Regions from separate parts of the Paenibacillus sp. 2003 genome, predicted to be linked through region 4. Evidence: predicted binding sites of a transcription regulator. Region 4 holds the regulator's gene; each other region holds the start of a gene.
The links. Region 4 encodes Rex, which represses fermentation and respiration genes when NADH is low (regulators of the CRP and FNR family bind a similar motif). Its sites were predicted from a motif close to TTGTGAAATATTTCACAA; they were not measured.

Region 1: a site for Rex is predicted at 1,158-1,175, ahead of pflB (formate C-acetyltransferase). Genes of this name have one in related genera too.
Region 2: a site for Rex is predicted at 1,150-1,167, ahead of nadA (quinolinate synthase NadA). Genes of this name have one in related genera too.
Region 3: a site for Rex is predicted at 1,281-1,298, ahead of nirB (nitrite reductase large subunit NirB). Genes of this name have one in related genera too.

Annotation. Positions count from the first base shown of each region.
Region 1 is NZ_JAVDTB010000008.1:155,095-157,296, forward strand. Features, by position in the region: gene pflB (formate C-acetyltransferase) at 1-1,075, opposite strand, end outside; gene adhE (bifunctional acetaldehyde-CoA/alcohol dehydrogenase) at 1,900-2,202, opposite strand, start outside.
Region 2 is NZ_JAVDTB010000014.1:18,581-20,782, reverse strand. Features, by position in the region: gene ftsH (ATP-dependent zinc metalloprotease FtsH) at 1-941, shown strand, start outside; gene nadA (quinolinate synthase NadA) at 1,239-2,177, shown strand.
Region 3 is NZ_JAVDTB010000002.1:309,219-311,420, reverse strand. Features, by position in the region: gene nirB (nitrite reductase large subunit NirB) at 1-1,191, opposite strand, end outside; gene J2X75_RS13485 (metal-dependent hydrolase) at 1,467-2,174, shown strand.
Region 4 is NZ_JAVDTB010000001.1:2,716,759-2,718,960, reverse strand. Features, by position in the region: gene dinG (ATP-dependent DNA helicase DinG) at 1-438, shown strand, start outside; gene J2X75_RS11670 (redox-sensing transcriptional repressor Rex) at 652-1,305, shown strand; gene J2X75_RS11665 (amidohydrolase) at 1,292-2,202, shown strand, end outside.

The DNA.
Region 1 (2,202 bases), on a different contig from region 4:
GTGTATGCAGGAAACGGAAGCTGTTTTTGGTTACACGTGTTTCACCATTCACAGACATACCACCGATGGACTCGGTCACCCATGTTGGATCTCCACTGAACAGTTCGTTGTAATCCGGTGTGCGCAGGAATTTGACAATCCGCAGTTTCATTACGAAATGGTCCACCAATTCCTGAGCTTGTTCTTCGGACAGAATGCCTTCTTGCAGGTCACGCTCAATGTAGATATCCAGGAAAGAAGATACACGTCCGAGTGACATCGCAGCACCATTCTGTTCTTTGATCGCAGCGAGGTAACCGAAGTACAACCATTGGAATGCTTCTTTTGCTGTTGTCGCTGGCAAGGAAATATCGAACCCGTGCATATCGCCCAATTGTTTCAATTCTTGCAATGCACGAATCTGTTCAGACAATTCTTCCCGCAGACGAATGACATCTTCATCAATGACATCAACTTCGAGTGCATTTAATTCACCTTTTTTGTTACGAATCAGGAAGTCTACCCCGTACAAAGCTACACGACGATAGTCACCGATGATCCGGCCACGGCCGTAAGCATCTGGCAGACCTGTAATAATCCCTGCTTTACGCGCTGCACGCATATCGGAAGTATAAGCATCGAATACACCCTGGTTATGTGTTTTGCGAATGTTTGTAAATATATCAATGACGCCTTGAGGCAATTCGAAGCCGTATGCTTCACATGCATCAATCATCATCCGGATTCCGCCTGTTGGTTGAATGGAACGTCTGAATGGAGCATCGGTCTGAACGCCGACAATCTGTTCTTTGGATTGATCCAGATAACCTGGTTGGTGAGAAACAATAGTCGCTGGTGTGTTCACATCAACGTCAAGGACACCGCCGTTATCCCGTTCCTTTTTGGTCAGATCAGATACGATCTCCCACAATTCTTTGGTATTCTGAGTTGCACCTGCTAGGAATGCTTCATCACCGTAATACGGAGACAAGTTGTGTGCCAGAAAATCATTCACATCTACGGATTTGGTCCATGTTCCTTTGGTAAAGTTTCTCCAGCCTGTTTGTTGTTTGACATCTTTTTCAATCACCGACATCGTAATCCCTCCACTAATTTGGATTTCTGGACACATAACATCTTGTTTCATTCGTAGCATTGTGTGCCCAGAGCCGCGATTAATGTGAATTGTTTCACATAAACCGGAACATGTTCTCTCTACTTGGGAACCGGAACCGCGGGATGAATATTTTTCTTACATTTTCAGTATACGACTTGAGGCTTTCATCATCTGTGATTTTTGTCACAAAGTCAGTGAACTAACTCACTCCACCTGCGCTGTGTCCCATTGAACTTGAAACTTTACACAGGATCACTGCGTGCCAGACAACCTTACAATTGCTGCTCATTATTTAAATTTACTGAAAAAGCGAATGAACATTCGGTGGTGTACACTGGCCACTGCAAGTAGAGAACAACCTTCCGATCGCTGTTATCCCCGGATTTTTTGATTCACTTTTTCAAAGGTGAAAATCCAGTGATAAAGGCGAACGCTCCGCTTCTTCAGGTTTTTTCTCTCCTCTCCGTTATCGTGTACAAGTTTAGTTCAACTGATAAAACAACAATGTCCAAAATCCAGTGCAAAGACGCAAGCTTCGCTCTTCAGGTTATTTCTGCCCCTCGTTGTTGTGTAAGGGGATCGTTCAAACGGCCTCATCACGGATTCCGTGTAACCTCTTTTAGAACCCTTTGCTCCTCTATGCTTGGAGCAGCAAATCAAATCTTAGAATAAATCCCGAAAAACAGGTGCTTCGCTCTTCTGTGCTTCTGCCCACTCGTTATTGTGTGAAAGACGGCAATCGGGGCTCCCCTCTCGGGGAACCCTGATCTTCTTGCCGTAAGGCACGCTTCGTTCTAGATTCTTTATTCAAACTTTCCGTAGAAAGCGTTGCGGTATACATCAGCCAGTTCAGTTACCAACGGCAACTTTGGATTGGCGGTTGTACATTGGTCTTCGAAGGCACGGTCTGCCAAATAATCTACATGTGCTTCAAAGTCTTTGGCATCAAATCCGATTTCCTGGAACGATTCTTCAATGCCCAATGTTTTGTTCAGTTTGCGAATGGCATTGATAAGACTGGTTACGCCTTCTTCTGTTGTACGTGCAGGCAATCCCAGAATCCGGGCAATTTCGGCATACCGCTCATCCGCTACAAAGTGTGAATA
Region 2 (2,202 bases), on a different contig from region 4:
CAGGTTTCTCTGGTGCGGATTTGGAGAATCTCTTGAACGAAGCGGCATTGCTTGCAGCGCGTCGTAACCGTAAAGACATTTCCATGAAGGAAGTTGACGAAGCGATTGACCGTGTCATCGTTGGTACGGAGAAGAAAAGCCGTGTCATCAGTGATCGCGAGAAACGAATCGTTGCTTATCACGAAGCAGGTCATACCATTGTAGGATACTTCCTCGAACATGCTGATATGGTACATAAAGTGACCATTATTCCGCGCGGACGTGCGGGTGGATATGTAATCATGTTGCCAAAAGAAGACCGTATGCTGGTTACCAAGCAGGAATTGCTGGATAAAGTAACCGGACTTCTCGGGGGTCGTGTAGCTGAAGAATTGTTCATCGGAGAAATTGGTACTGGTGCATACAGTGACTTCCAGCAAGCGACAGGTATTGTTCGCAGCATGGTTATGGAATACGGTATGAGTGAGAAATTGGGACCTATGCAATTCGGAAGTTCACAAGGACAGGTATTCCTTGGTCGGGATATCGGTCATGAACAGAATTACTCGGATTCCATTGCTTATGAGATTGATCAGGAAATGCAACGCTTTATCAATGACTGTTATGAGAAGTGTAAGGACTTGCTTGTTAAACATTCAAAAGAGATGCACCTGATCGCTCAAACTTTGCTTGAGGTAGAGACTTTGGAAATGGATCAGATCAAGCAATTGATCGAAACAGGTTCTTTGACTCCAAAAGCAGAGAATGACAATGATGGTGAAGGCACACCAACTGAAGGCGGAGAGCCAATCATCGACACCATCGGTGATGTGCGTGTTCGTATTCAAGGTAAAGATGAAACGCCTGAGCCACCAGCCGGAGATATTCCAAACGAAGCTCCGAATCTGGAAAAGGGTAATAACAATAACCCGGATGATGGCGGAACGAAGCCAACGTCTTAATGACAATACATCTGGCTATGATAGCAGGTAAAATCAAGAGAGCCCTCGGGCTCTCTTTTTTTATCCATTATTTTAAAAGAGGATAGATAAAGATAAACGGGAGTTAGATGGCGAACCAGTTAGCAAACAGGTGGTTACAGCGCTGTTCCGGGCCTTTTTCATTTATTGACAGAGTCGTGAACGTTGTGTAAATTAGTTGTTAAACCGCTTGTGATTCGTTTCTCAAGCGAAGATAACGACTTAGGTTAGCCCACGAAACAGCGCATGACGCTGTCCCGATAAAGGAGAGGATCACAGGTGGAAGCTCTGGCTTTAGAGCGCAAGGCTGAGATGAACCGCGAGCTGCGTGAGCGGCTTATGGAGTTGAAGAAGGAACGTAATGCCATTATTCTTGCCCATTATTATCAACGTGACGAAGTACAGGAGGTTGCCGACTTCCGTGGAGATTCATTTCTGTTAGCCCAGAAGGCAGCACAGACAGATGCGGATGTGATCGTTTTCTGTGGTGTTCATTTTATGGGTGAAAGCGCTAAAATTCTGGCGCCAAATAAAACAGTTATTATCCCGGACGAACGTGCGGGCTGCCCAATGGCAGATATGGTGAATGTGGATGGACTACGCAAATTGAAAGCACAACATCCTAATGCCAAGGTGGTTACGTATATCAATTCCTCGGCTGAGATCAAAGCAGAGACTGACATCTGTTGTACATCAGCGAACGCAGTCCGGGTTATTCAATCGGTGGATTCCGACGAAATTATCTGGGTACCGGATAAAAACCTGGGACATTATGTGCAGCAGCATACAGACAAGAAAATGATTATCTGGGAAGGTTACTGCAACACTCACGATATGCTTACAGTCAAAGATGTGGTGGAGATGAGAGCCAAGCATCCAAATGCAGAGTTTGTTGTCCATCCAGAGTGTCGCCCTGAGGTTGTAGAAATGGGTGATTTTGTAGGCAGCACAACAGCTATTCTGGAGTATTGCAAAAATTCATCAGCGAAGGAATTTATCGTAGGTACCGAAGATGGTACAGGATATCAGCTTCGTCTGGATAGTCCGGATAAACAGTTCCACTTTGCTACCAAGTTCCTCGTATGTCCCAACATGAAGGTGAACAACTTGAAGAAACTGGTGAAATGCCTGGAAACGATGAAGCCGCAAATCTACGTGCCACCGGCCGTTGCCGACAAAGCCAGAGAATCACTAGAGCGCATGTTGTTGGTAAAGTAGGATGCGCTACTCTTGCTCCAAGACA
Region 3 (2,202 bases), on a different contig from region 4:
CATGAGTGAACCGTACAATTCCTCGGTCATTTCGGTCTGTTGTTTGATCAGTTTCTGCAATTCGGCAGAATCCGTAATGTCACCGAAGAGAACAGCGCCGACCATTTTATTATCACGAAGCAGAATTTTTTTGTAAGTCCGTTTCCAGTCATCTTTGTGCGAAATGACGGTGTGCTCTGGACTGTCGATGAATTCACCAGTTGAAAAGACGTCTACACCCGAAATTTTCAATTTCGTAGATACTACAGAACCTTCATATGGAGCGGTCTCTACACCGCAGATATGTTTCGCGAGAATCATGCCTTGTTCGAACAAGGGGGCAACGAGGCCGTAACATACCCCACGGTGCTCTGTACATTCCCCGACCGAATACACATTCTCAAGTGAAGTCTGCATATAGTCATTCACGACAATACCCCGGTTCACTTCCATACCGCTTTCGCGGGCTACAGTCGTATTGGGTTTAATGCCTACAGCCATGACCACAAAATCAACATTCAGAACCGTATCATCTGCAAAACGTATCCCTTCAACGCGTTTGCCGCCCAGCAGTTCGGAAGTCTGCGCACCCATCTTGAACCGGATACCCTGACGTTCGAGTTCTGCCTTCAACATGGCTGAAGCTTGTGGATCAAGCTGACGCTCCATCAGATCCTGCATCAAGTGCACTACGGTAACTTCCATGCCAAGTTGTACCAACCCTTTGGCAGCTTCAAGACCCAGCAGTCCGCCCCCGATAACGGCCGCTCTTTTGTACTGTTTGGCAGCGTCGAGCATCACATTACAATCGGCGATATCGCGGAAACCGACAACACCCTCTTTGTCATGTCCCGGAACGGGGAGAATGAAGGAGTTGGAGCCTGTTGCAATGATAATTTTGTCATAAGGAACGCGAGTTCCTTCTTCAGTCACAACTTCGTGTGTCTCGGCATCGATTCGTGTAACCGTTGTGCCTGTGTGCAGCGTAATGCCGTAATCTTCATACCAGTGAAGGTCGTTCAGTACGATGTCATCCAGTGTTTTGCTTCCTTCCAGTACATAAGACAACATAATGCGGTTGTAGTTAGGGTAGGGCTCTGTGCCAAAAACAGTAATATCAAATCGCGATGTTAATTTTAAAATTTGTTCTACAGTACTGATTCCTGCCATTCCGTTACCTATGATAACGAGTTTCTCTTTTTTTCCGTTCATGTGTGTATGCCTCCTTGGATAGACGCTGTACATTACCAACAATTTTAGTGGTTTATATTTGAAATTATACAAGTAGTTGACGACAATTTATGTGATTTAATTCACTAATAAAGATAGAAGAGTCATAAATATAATAATGTGCGCCCCATCACAGAAAGTTATATTTATTTTCATACAAATAAGAAATGCGAACTATTGTTCTTATTTTGTTTTCGTTGTAAAATCGGAACTGGGCCTTATTGTTCCCGATTTCTTTGAAAGGACGTTTTTGCATCATGATGGGAAGATCCCACCTTATTATCGGGACAGGTGTGTCGCTTTCTGTTCTGCAGTTGGCCGGTATGCCGGTGACAGCGCCGGCAGTTACGGTTGCACTGATTGGTTCGTTATTGCCTGACATTGATGAGCCAAATTCGCTGCTGGTATCCAGAGCCTTGCCTAACAGTCTGATCAGGTTGTTACAGACGATTCTGTTGCCCACAGCTGTATTTGTGTACTTCTATGTTCATGCCAAACCATGGAACCTGTTGCTTGCGATCCTCATTGCGCTTGTGTCATTCCTGCCTTCACGTTCGCTTCGCAAAGTGTTGATGTTTGCGATTGGACTCGGACTGGTCTTTTATGGTCACGCGTTCGCACCGTGGAACTTGATTGCAGGCAGTTTGTTAATGCTCTGCACCACACTGACTCATAGGGGACTGACACATACCCTGTACGGAACCGCAATATGGGCGGGCTTGTTGTACAGCACGACCCAGCAGCAGGGACCGGAGATCTGGGTAGCGGGAGGAACTGCATATGCGATGCATCTGTTGGCCGATTCACTCACCAATCGAGGTATTCGTCCGTTACCACCGCTCAAGTGGCGCATACGGGTGAATCTGATGAGTACAGGGACCAAGCGTGGGGCCGTTGTAGAGAATGTCTGCATTGTGCTTACTCTTATTTTGGCCTGGATTGCATTCTCACCGCTATTTCTATAGCCATCCAAAAACGCCAGCTCGCATATTG
Region 4 (2,202 bases):
AGTCGTTCCAAATTGACTCGCAGGTTCCAAGATGCCAAAGCTACGGTACTTCTGGGTACAAGCAGCTTCTGGGAGGGTGTAGATATCCCGGGAGAGGCGCTAACCTGTCTCGCTATTGTGCGACTGCCTTTCCAGCCACCGAATCATCCGTTGGTGGAAGCCAAGAGTGAGTTGCTTCAGGAACAGAAGAAAAATCCGTTCATGAAACTGTCCGTGCCGCAAGCGGTCATTCGTTTCAAGCAGGGATTTGGCCGGTTGGTGCGTACAGCGAAGGACAGAGGAATTGTCATTGTTTATGATACACGGGTGATTGAAGCGTACTATGGTAAATTCTTTTTATATTCTTTACCTGGTCCCAAAATGGAGCATATGCTCACGGAGCAAATGGTTCCACGAATTACCGAGTGGTTGGAAAAACCTGTTAATGAACAAGAATAATGGTTGTTTTGTTCGTTATATCATTGCATGACACTATCGTTTGGCGTTAAACTTTATTAGATATTTCCGTATCCGATTAAAGCAGTTGCACGTAAGAACTTATAACCTAAATTACAAGGAGCATTCTGTATACAACGTCTATCTTTGAATTTATACAGAATGCTCATCTTTTCATCTATTATTTTATCGTGGCCTTGGTAAGGGGGAGCAAGAATGAAATCGGATAAAATTTCGGAAGCGGTGGTACGACGTCTGCCTGTATACTTGCGTTATTTGAACGAGTTGCATCAGCGTGAGGTGGCTACTGTTTCTTCTCAAGAGCTTGGACAGAGGCTGGATCTGAATCCGGCCCAAATTCGTAAAGACCTGGCTTACTTCGGTGATTTTGGTCGTAAAGGGATCGGGTATGATGTATCCTATTTGATCGAGAAAATTCGTCACATTCTCAAAATCGATCAGCAAATTAATGTAGCTCTGGTAGGAGCGGGTAATCTCGGTCAAGCCTTGTCTAACTACAATGCATATCTGAAAGACAACATGAAGATTGTTGCTGTATTTGATGCATATGGACCGAAGATTGGTAGTCAAATTAACAGTTTGACGGTAAAACCAATGAATGAATTGACGGAAGCGGTTAAAACAGAAAACATCCGCATCGGAATTATCACGGTTCCGGATACGGAAGCCCAAAATGTAGCCGATCAGCTTATTGAATCCGGAATCGAAGCGATTCTTAATTTTGCACCAACCATTCTAAAAACACCGCCGCATATCCGCATTCACCATGCTGACTTTACAACGGATCTGCTTAGTTTGGCCTATTACTTGGAGACTGGAAAGGACGACGAGGAAGATGACAACAAATAGATGGGTAATTCACAACGGCAAATTTGCCGTTAATGAAGGCGGCACAACATGGAACGTGGTTCAAGGATACATGGTTGTTGAGGATGACAAGATTGTGCATATTGGTGAGACATTGCCGGATGGAGACAAAAATTGTACCAAAGTGGATGGAAAAGGACTGTTCTTCCTGCCGGGTCTGATCAATACGCATGGTCATGCAGCAATGTCGTTGCTCAGAGGGCACGGAGACGATCTTGCGTTGCAAGTATGGTTGCAGGAAAAAATGTGGCCGATGGAAGCGAAAATGACTTCACAAGACGTATATTGGGGAACTTCGCTATCGGTGCTTGAAATGTTGAAAGGCGGAACTACAGCTTTCCTGGACATGTACGATCACATGGATCAAGTTGCCAAAGTTGTGGAGCAATCAGGCGTTAGAGCAGCACTGGCACGTGGTGTAATCGGGCTGTGCTCGGAAGAAGAGCAACTGCGGAAGCTGGACGAGTCGGCAGCGTTTGCACGTGAGTGGAATGGACAGGCAGATGGTCGCATTACAACCGTAATCTCGCCACACGCCCCATATACATGCCCTCCTGACTACATAGAGAAGCTTGTACAGGTCGCGAACGACCTGAACCTTCCTCTCCATACACATATGTCTGAAACGCTTCGTGAAGTGGAGCAGAACGTGGCTGATTATGGACTGCGTCCTGTGGCACATCTGGAGAAACTGGGCTTTTTCTCTCGTCCATCCCTGGTTGCACATGCGGTGCATCTGAATGACGAAGAGATTGAAATTTTGGCCCGTCATGATGTGGCTGTATCCCATAACCCGGGAAGTAACCTGAAACTCGCTTCCGGTGTTGCGCGGGTACCTGCGTTACTGAAAGCAGGAGTTACCGTGTCACTCGGAACAGA